2 regions of the Acidovorax sp. LjRoot129 genome follow, and region 1 is predicted to be linked to the other one. Evidence: predicted binding sites of a transcription regulator. Region 1 holds the regulator's gene; the other holds the start of a gene.
What was found. The regulator FNR, encoded in region 1, switches genes on or off when oxygen is low (the NO sensors DNR and NnrR bind a similar motif). The targets are predictions, from matches to a motif close to TTGATNNNNATCAA.

Region 1 (4,484 bases):
GGTTCGCCACCTATGGCAACGCCGGCTACATGCGCGAGCAGGTCTGCAAGTACATGTGTCCTTATGCGCGTTTTCAAAGCGCGATGTTCGACAAGGACACGCTGGTGGTGAGCTACGACGTGGCGCGCGGCGAGCCGCGGGGACCGCGCAGCAAAACAGTGGATCACAAGGCCAAGGGACTGGGCGACTGCATCGACTGCACCCTGTGTGTCCAGGTGTGCCCGGTAGGCATCGACATCCGCGAGGGGCTGCAGTACGAGTGCATTGGCTGCGGGTTGTGCGTGGACGCGTGCAACACCGTGATGGACAAGATGCATTACCCGCGGGGGCTCATCCGCTTCTCCACCCAGAACGGGGTAGAGAAGCGCTGGAGCCCTTCGCAGATGCTGAGACGCGTGCTGCGGCCGCGGGTGCTGATCTATGCGGCGGTGCTGGTCGCCCTGTGCGTTGCGATGCTGGCCAGCCTGGTCACGCGCACGCCACTAAAGGTGGATGTGGTGCGCGACCGTGCTGCGCTCTCGCGCATCGTGGCTGGCGGAAAGCTGGAGAACATCTACCGCCTGCAGATCATGAACGCCACCGAAGGGCCGCAGCGTTATCGCATCGCCGCGCGCGGGCTGCAGGGGATTGAGGTGGCTTCGGAAGCCGAGGTGGAGATCGGCGCCGCGGAGTCCCGTTGGGTGGCAGTGCGGCTGCAGATACCGTACGGCTCGGCCGCTTCGGGCTCGCATCCTGTGCAGTTTGACGTGCAGGCTGTGGGCGCGGCAGCCCAAGTCACGGAGAAGTCGGTTTTTCTGGTGCCGCGCTAGCGCGCACCGCAGGCGCACCCGGCTCAAGCATCACCTGGTGCCTACGAGTGAACAGATATTGAGGAGTGTTGATATGCCATCCAATCCCGCCATCGGGCCCGCAAGCGCCACAAGTCCTGCCACAGGTAGGGCTCCCGCCCCGTGGTGGAAGTTCGGCCATGTCTGGCTCGTCATTGCCGGCCCCGCCATCGTGATCGTCGCTGGCTTTGTAACGCTGTGGCTGGCCGTCTCCCGGCCGGACCCCGTGGTGGCCGAGGACTATTACCGCCAGGGCATCGAGATCAACAAGACGCTGGCCAACCCCGAAAAAAGCCTGGCACCAGCGATCAAGGGCCGCAACCATGCAGCCACCCCGGTGCAGGACCAGCCACGATAAAAACCGGTGGAGAGCAGGCTGAACGCTGGGTGCAGCCAGCTTGCTACACCGCCGATGACAAGGAGATAAGACCGATGTGGACGCAACGCTTGATGTGGATTGCCTGGCCCGCTTTTTTGACGGCGGGGGTCCTTGAGATGCTGGTGTTTGCCATGGTGGATCCGCAGGATCTGCACTGGTTTGGGCAACCACTGGCTTTGTCGCGGCAGGGTGTCTATACCCTGGCGTTTTTCGCTTTCTGGGCCATCACTATGGCTTCGAGCGCCCTCACCACGCTGCTGGCAATGTCACCGTTCGAGCTCAACCGCTGCCCGGTTTCGCCGGATGCGCGGCCGCAGGACTGCCGCAAGAATTCCTGCTCTTGAAGCCCTGGCCCGCAACGCTGCTCAGTGGCAGGCCGGCTGGCTGTTGACGATGCGCTTGAGTGCCTCGGTTTCCAGGATGCGCACATGGCGCTGCTTGACTTCTACGATGCCGTCTTCGGCAAACTTGGAAAACGCCCGGCTCACCGTTTCAAGCTTGAGGCCCAGGTAGCTGCCGATCTCTTCGCGTGTCATGCGCAGCACGAGCTCCGACTGGGAAAAACCGCGGGCGTGGAGGCGCTGCACCAGGTTCAACAGGAACGCTGCGAGGCGCTCCTCGGCCCGCATGCTGCCCAGCAGCAGCATCACGCCGTGCTCCCGCACGATCTCGCGGCTCATGATCTTGTGCACATGGTGCTGCAGGGCCGTGACCTCGCGCGACAGCTCTTCGATGCGGTCAAAGGGCATGACACAGACTTCAGCGTCTTCGAGTGCGATGGCATCGCAGGTGTGCACGTCATTCACGATGCCGTCAAGGCCGATGATCTCGCCGGCCATCTGAAAGCCGGTGACCTGGTCACGCCCGTCTTCGGTCGCCACGCTGGTCTTGAAAAAGCCGGTGCGGATAGCGTAGAGCGAGGTGAATGTCTCGCCACTGCGGAACAGCGTGCCGCCGCGTTTGACCTTGCGGCGCACGGCCACGATATCGTCGATGCGCTGAAGCTGGTCGTCGCTCAGCCCCACCGGCATGCACAGTTCTCGAAGGTTGCAATTGGAGCAGGCGACTTTGATGGTGAGGGGAGTCATGGGGCGTGAGCTGGTAGGTTTTCGAGCATTCGCGCCCGACAGTCGGAGCGAAAGGGCTCCGCATTGCGGAGTGGCGAATGATGTGAATCAAATTGTCGCCCTTCGGTCCGCGCCATCGCTTGATGTAGATCAAGGACGGTAGGGGTAGCCTACGGCACAGTGAGCATGCCCGCAAGGATATTCGCCCATGACCGCTGCTTCCCCTGAACTCCTGAGCCGTTTCGACGTGCCGGGGCCCCGTTACACCTCCTACCCGACAGCTGACCGATTCGTCGAGGCTTTTGGCGACGAGGACTATGCCCTCGCGCTGCAACACCGCCAGATGGGTTCTCCTGCCAAGGCGTTGCCGCTGTCGCTGTACGTCCATATCCCGTTTTGCGAGTCGCTGTGCTACTACTGCGCCTGCAACAAAATCATCACCAAACACCACGAGCGCGCAGAGGTCTATCTGCGCTACCTCCAGCGTGAGGTCGACCTGCACACCGCGCATTGCGGAAAGGGGCAGGTCGTCAGTCAGCTTCACCTTGGCGGGGGCACGCCCACCTTCCTGTCGGATGAGGGCCTGCGCGAGCTGATGGCCATGCTCAAGCGCAGTTTCACGCTCGCCCCGGGGGGCGAGTATTCCATCGAGGTGGACCCCCGCACCGTGGATGCCGATCGCCTGGCCGTACTGGCCGAGCTGGGCTTCAACCGCTTGAGTTTTGGTGTGCAGGACTTCGACCCGGAAGTGCAAAAGGCCGTGCACCGCGTCCAGCCCGCCGAGCAGGTGTTCGCGCTGGTGGCGTCTGCGCGCGCGCTCGGGTTTGAGTCGATCAATGTCGATCTCATCTATGGACTGCCGCGCCAGACCCCTGAGTCGTTCGACCGCACCTTGGCCCAGGTGACACAGTTACGGCCCGACCGCATTGCGCTGTATGCGTACGCCCATCTGCCCGAGAGATTCAAACCACAGCGCCGCATTGTCCCGGCCGAGCTGCCCACGGGCGCGGGCAAGGTGTCGATGCTGTCGCGCTCGCTGGAGGCCTTCATGGCAGCAGGCTATGTGTACGTGGGGATGGACCACTTTGCCTTGCCCGATGACGCGCTGGCGGTGGCCAAGCGCCAGGGCCGGCTGCACCGCAACTTTCAGGGCTACAGCACCCAGCCAGACTGCGACCTGATCGGCCTGGGGGTCTCCGCGATTGGAAGGGTAGGGGCCACGTACAGCCAGAACGCGAAGACACTGGATGAATACTATGACCTCCTGAATCAAGGGCGCCTGCCCGTGGTGCGGGGACTTGCGCTGACGCGCGACGACCTGGTGCGGCGCGCCGTCATCATGGCGCTGATGTGCCAGGGCGAGCTGATCTTCGAATCACTGGAACAAGCGTGGCTGATCGACTTCAAGCGCTATTTCGCAGCGGAAATCGAGCAACTGGCCGACTTGGCGGAGGAAGGTTTGGTAGAGATCCGCCCGGACGGCATCTCGGTCAGTGCCATGGGGTGGTTCTTTGTGCGCGGGATCGCCATGGTGTTTGATCGCTACCTGCAAGCCGATCGCAACCGCGCGCGGTTCTCCCGGATCATTTGACACGCTATTGGCGTTGTCCCCTGAGACCCGCGTAACGATCCGGATTCCATGCTGCTCGCTGTTGCTTCTACCGCATTGCTGATGGGACTCGCAGGAGGGGCCCACTGCCTCGTCATGTGCTCGGCGCCCTGCGGAGCATTGACTGGGCAGGGGGCCAAGCCTGCCAACGCTGACAGCAACAACGTAGCTGTTGAGTCCGGCATCCAGCCGGTGTCATGGAGACCCCGTGGGCGGGTTGTGCAGCGCACGGCCGCGTTGCACCTGGGGCGCCTGGCAGGTTATGCCACCGCGGGCGCCCTGGCCGCGCTGGCGATGGACAGCCTGGCATGGCTGACGCAGCAGACCCTGGCACTGCGCCCCGCGTGGACCCTGGCGCATGTCGCCGTGATGGCCTGGGGGCTGATGCTGCTGCTGCAGGCGCGCCAGCCACTGTGGGTCGAGCAGGCAGGGCGGGCGGTTTGGGGGCGGGCCAGGCCGTTGGTCCATGCGCCGGGCGGTGTGCTCCTGGCCGGCTTCTTATGGGCCCTGATGCCCTGCGGCCTGCTGTATTCGGCCCTGTTGGTGGCGGCGCTCAGTGGCGGGCCCGTGCAAGGGGCTTTGTCGATGGCGCTGTTCGGCCT
Region 2 (4,484 bases), 1.8 Mb from region 1:
CTATGTGGCGGTGGCGTCGGCCAGTTACGCAGAGCAGCACCTGCCCCACGGGCTCACGCCGCACAACTTTCGCGACGTGCCGTTCCTGGCGTTCAACCGCAAGGACGACATGGCCGCCGAGTTCGTGGCCCGGGCTTTTGGCCTCAAGCGCGTGGCGCTCAACCACCTGTTCGTGCCCGGCACCGAGGCACAGATGCGTGCCGTGGCAGCCGGCTGGGCCGTGGGGGTGGTGCCCCAGTTGCTGGCCCGCGGCCCAATTGCCGACGGCAGCATGGTGGACCTGGCACCCGGCCGTTCTTTGCCGATCCAGCTGTATTGGCACTGCTGGAACCTGGAATCCGCCGTGCTGGACGCCTTGACGGCCGCGCTCACCACCACCGCGGCCAGCACGCTGGAGCCGCCTGCCGCCTAGGTTGCACAAGGAACCGGAGCGTGTGGGGCACGATTCCCGCTGGGTAAAACGTGAACGATCAAGTTGCATTGCAACTTAGGCATTTATTTTTCTACTGGAATGTATAAAATAGAGCCTATGCAAGCGCAGCCCACCAAACCCTCCTTTAAAGAGCAGATGCACCAAGCACGTGAGGACGCCATCCTGCGCTCCACGTGCCAACTGCTCGGCGAGAAGGCGTTCGACGCCATGACCATGGACGACGTGGCCAACGCCGTCGGTATTGCCAAGGCCAGTCTCTACAAGCACTTTTGCAGCAAGGAAGAGCTGTGCAGTGCCGCAATGGTGCAAATCCTCGGGCGGGTGCAGGCCTACCTCGAAAGCCTGCCGGCCGAAATGCCACCTATCGACAAGCTGCAGGCCCTGGTGCGCTGGTCGCTCGAGCGGCTTTTGACTAATGAGATGCCCCTGCTGCCCAGCCGCAATTCCACCCTGCGTGCGGTGCTGATGGCCAACAAGGATTACCTGAACGGCCTGGTTACTGTGAGCGATCAGATTGGCGAGTGGATCACCCTGGCCCAGTCCCAGGGCCTGATCAACCCCGGCCTGCCGCCAGTGGTGGTTCTGTACACCCTGTTTGCACGGGCCTGCGACCCGGTGGTCAGCTTCCTCAAGGAGAGCGGGCAGTACTCGGACGAGGAAATCGTCAAGCTGGTCGTGCGCACCTGTTTTGACGGGCTGGCAGCGCGCTCGTAGTCTTTCTTGCAGCGTCCGTCGCCCACGAGGCGATGGAGAGACTCACGAAAAAAAGCCCGGCATGCCGGGCTTTTTGCATGGGCTGCCTGAATCGCTACCGCTTATTTGGGCAGCAGCACCTTGTCCAGCGCGTGGATCACGCCGTTGCTGGTGAAAACGTCGGTCGCCGCGATGCCGCTTTGCCGCATGTTCTGGTCCGTGATCACCAGGCTGGAGTTGATGGTGAACGTCTGGCCTTGCACCGTCGTGATGGCGGTGTTGACCGGGACTTCGGCCTTGAGCACGCGGCCGGGCACGACGTGGTACGTGAGCACCGAGGTGAGCAAGGCCTTGTTGGCGAGCAACGCTTCCTTGGTCACCCCCAGCTCGGCCAGAAGGCTTGCAAACGCGGCGTTGGTCGGCGCAAACACGGTGAAGGGGCCGGCCCCCTGCAGGGTGGTGACCAGGCCCGCGGCAGCCACTGCCTCCACGAGGATGCTGAAGTCGGGCAAGGCCGATGCCGTGGCCACGATGTCCTTGTTGGCCGGCAGCAGGACCCGGTCGACCAGATGCACCACGCCATTGCTTGCCGGGATGTCGGTGGCGGTGAGGGTGCTGGTCCGGTTGCGGCCGTCGGTAATCTTCAGGCTGCCAGCCGCCGACTCGATCTTGAAAAAGCCGCCCGAGACCGGCGTGACCGCCTTGCCCAGCGGTACGTCGGCACGCAGTACCTTGCTGCCCAGCACGTGATACGTCAGCACTGCGGTCAACAAAGGCTTGTCGGCCAGCAGGGCTTCCTTGGTCACGCCCAGTTCTGTCAGCAACGCCGCAAAGGCTGCATTGGTCGGGGCGAACACGGTGAGTGTTCCGGTGCTGAGTGTGGGTGCCAAGCCGGCTGCGACGACGGCCTCAACCAGGATGCTCAGGTCCGGATTGGCCTGCGCGACTTCGACGATATTGCGCTCGGGCGCGTCGTTGTCACTGCCGCCGCAGGCCTGCAACAGGGTGGCGCTGCCGGCCAGGGCGGCGGTCAAAAGCACGGTGCGGCGGTTCAATACAAGCGAGTGGTTCATAGGACGGCTCCTCGTTCCTTGTGGGTAGGGATTGGGTGGGGAGGGTGGGTGGATGTGTGGCGGGATGCTGCGCGCCGGCCGCTCACTTGGGCATCAGCACGGTGTCGATTGCGTGGATCACGCCGTTGCTGGCGGCCACGTCCGCGGCCACCACCTTGGACTTGTCGACCATGACGCCGAAACCGGTGGTCACCGTGAGCTCCTGTCCCTGGACCGTCTTGACCATGCCGGGCTTCACGTCCTTGGCCATCACCTTGCCGGGGACCACGTGGTAGGTCAGCACCTTGGTCAGCGCAGCCTTGTCGGCCAGCAAGCCATCAAGCGTCGCCTTGGGAATCTTGGCGAAGGCTTCGTCCGTCGGCGCAAACACCGTGAACGGGCCCGGGCCCTTGAGGGTGTCCACCAGCCCTGCGGCCTGCACCGCTGCCACAAGGGTCTTGAAATTGCCGGCCTTCACCGCCGTGTCAACGATGTCCTGGGCCAAGGCACCAAACGTGGCTCCTGCCGTGAGGGCCAGTCCGATCAATGTCTTCTTCATGGGGCGCTCCTTCAGTATTTCGAGGGAAATGGGTACGCCAAGATGGGCGTGGCCGGAATGTATAACTGAACGGTACTGATGTAAACCGAATAGTCACACAATAACCAATGGGTTTTATCGGGGCAAAAAAATGGCCCTGCGTGAAGGCAGGGCCTGTATCGGAAGGGGGTGAGCGGTTTAGCGCACCAGCAGCACCGGCAACCTGGAGTGCGCCAGCACGTGGGTAGTGACCGAACCCATCACCAGCGTGGCCAGCGCGCCGTGGCCGTGCGAGCCCATCACCAGCAGGTCGAATTTGCCCGCGTCAGCCACCTTGGCGATGTTCTCCCCCACCGAGCCGACCTTGACGATGCGTTTGGCGTCCACGCTGTGGCGCGCGAGGAATTTGCACACGGGGTTGAGAACCTTCTCGGCCTCTTCGGCGTAGTAGCTGTCGACCACCTCTTTGCCCAGCGCCGAGCGCGCACGGGCGGGCAGCGGCGCCTGCACGGTGAGGACGGTGTACTGGTGAGAGCCGCCCAGAAGCTCGTCATGCGTAGCCAGGTAGGCCAGCATCTTTTTGGTGAACGTGCTGCCGTCGACAGCAAGAAGGATGTTCATGTTTTTCTCCTGGAAGGGATGGTCAGACTACCGTGCGCGGGCTTTTGTTGTCTTGACCTGGATCAGGTGTTTTCATCCTGCACGTGCGGCGCAGTGGTGCCCCGCGCGGTCATCATACGGTGAGGCAGCAGCGCGGCTGGAAGGTAGCCTGCTCGCCCTTGCGGGCATAGCCCAGCGGGTTGGCCACCACCCGGCAACGCCATGGCCTGCCGTCGGCATGCACGCCCTCGGCGGTGTAGTCGCTGGGCGCGTGCAGGTGGCCGTGCAGCCACAGCTGCGCATGGGGCAGCAGCGCGTCCAGCCCGTTGCAGAAACCGGCCGTGCCGGGCACGAGGCCGTAGCGTGGATCCGCGCTGCGCAGGCTGGGGGCGAAGTGTGTGACCACCACCGTGGGCCCATCGAATGGGGCGGCGAGCGCGGCGGTGAGCCATGCCTGGCTGACCAGCGCCTCTTCGCGCATGGGCTCTGCCAAAAAAGGTTCGCCGTGGCGCGTGCCACCGGTCTTGCGCAGATAAAAATTGGCGGCCCGAAACGCCTTGTCGCGCAGCTTCAGGCGGCGAGTGAGGTCGGTGGCACCCTCATGGTCAGCGAGCGCATCGAAGTCGCTCCACAACGTGGCTCCGATAAAACGGACCCCGCCGAGTTGCAGTGTTTCGCGTTCCAGCCACTGGATGCCCAAACGCTTGCAGGTGTGGCGCAACCGCTGGTGGGCCTCGTCGAAGTCCTGTGCGTCGTACTCATGGTTGCCGGGCACAAAAAGCACCGGGGTGGGCCAGCCGGCGTACTGTGGCAGGGGTGAAAACCGGGCAAGGCCAAAGTCGTCGTCGGTGAGCCGGGAGCCGGTTTGGTACGAACCCACGTCGCCAGCGAGGACCAGCACGTCGGCGCCGGGCGCGGGTTCTGGTTTGAAGTGGGGGTGGGCTTCCAGGTGCAGATCGGAGAGCAATTGAATCTTCATGCAGCGCGCAGTCTACGGCCTCGCACCCAAGGGCCCGTTGACGATCTCACAGGGGATCGCGCTCAACCCTTCGGGCAGTGGCCTTTGCGTGCGGGCTGCGGCGTTGCGGCGCTTGCCAATAGCCGAGCTGTTGGCTGCACACCGCGCCTAGCATCCCATCCCGCAAAGACCGCTGCGCGACCCCTGGGA

Region 2: the regulator FNR is predicted to act here: its motif matches at 3,390-3,403, upstream of ACSQ3Q_RS00970 (universal stress protein).

Annotation. Positions count from the first base shown of each region.
Region 1 is NZ_CAXUSE020000001.1:1,965,863-1,970,346, forward strand. It holds gene ccoG (cytochrome c oxidase accessory protein CcoG) at 1-809, shown strand, start outside; gene ACSQ3Q_RS09010 (FixH family protein) at 883-1,185, shown strand; gene ACSQ3Q_RS09015 (hypothetical protein) at 1,260-1,550, shown strand; gene fnr (fumarate/nitrate reduction transcriptional regulator Fnr) at 1,572-2,294, opposite strand; gene hemN (oxygen-independent coproporphyrinogen III oxidase) at 2,482-3,864, shown strand; gene ACSQ3Q_RS09030 (sulfite exporter TauE/SafE family protein) at 3,913-4,484, shown strand, end outside.
Region 2 is NZ_CAXUSE020000001.1:197,240-201,723, forward strand. It holds gene ACSQ3Q_RS00950 (LysR family transcriptional regulator ArgP) at 1-412, shown strand, start outside; gene ACSQ3Q_RS00955 (TetR/AcrR family transcriptional regulator) at 569-1,147, shown strand; gene ACSQ3Q_RS00960 (fasciclin domain-containing protein) at 1,249-2,199, opposite strand; gene ACSQ3Q_RS00965 (fasciclin domain-containing protein) at 2,282-2,737, opposite strand; gene ACSQ3Q_RS00970 (universal stress protein) at 2,915-3,337, opposite strand; gene ACSQ3Q_RS00975 (metallophosphoesterase) at 3,450-4,295, opposite strand.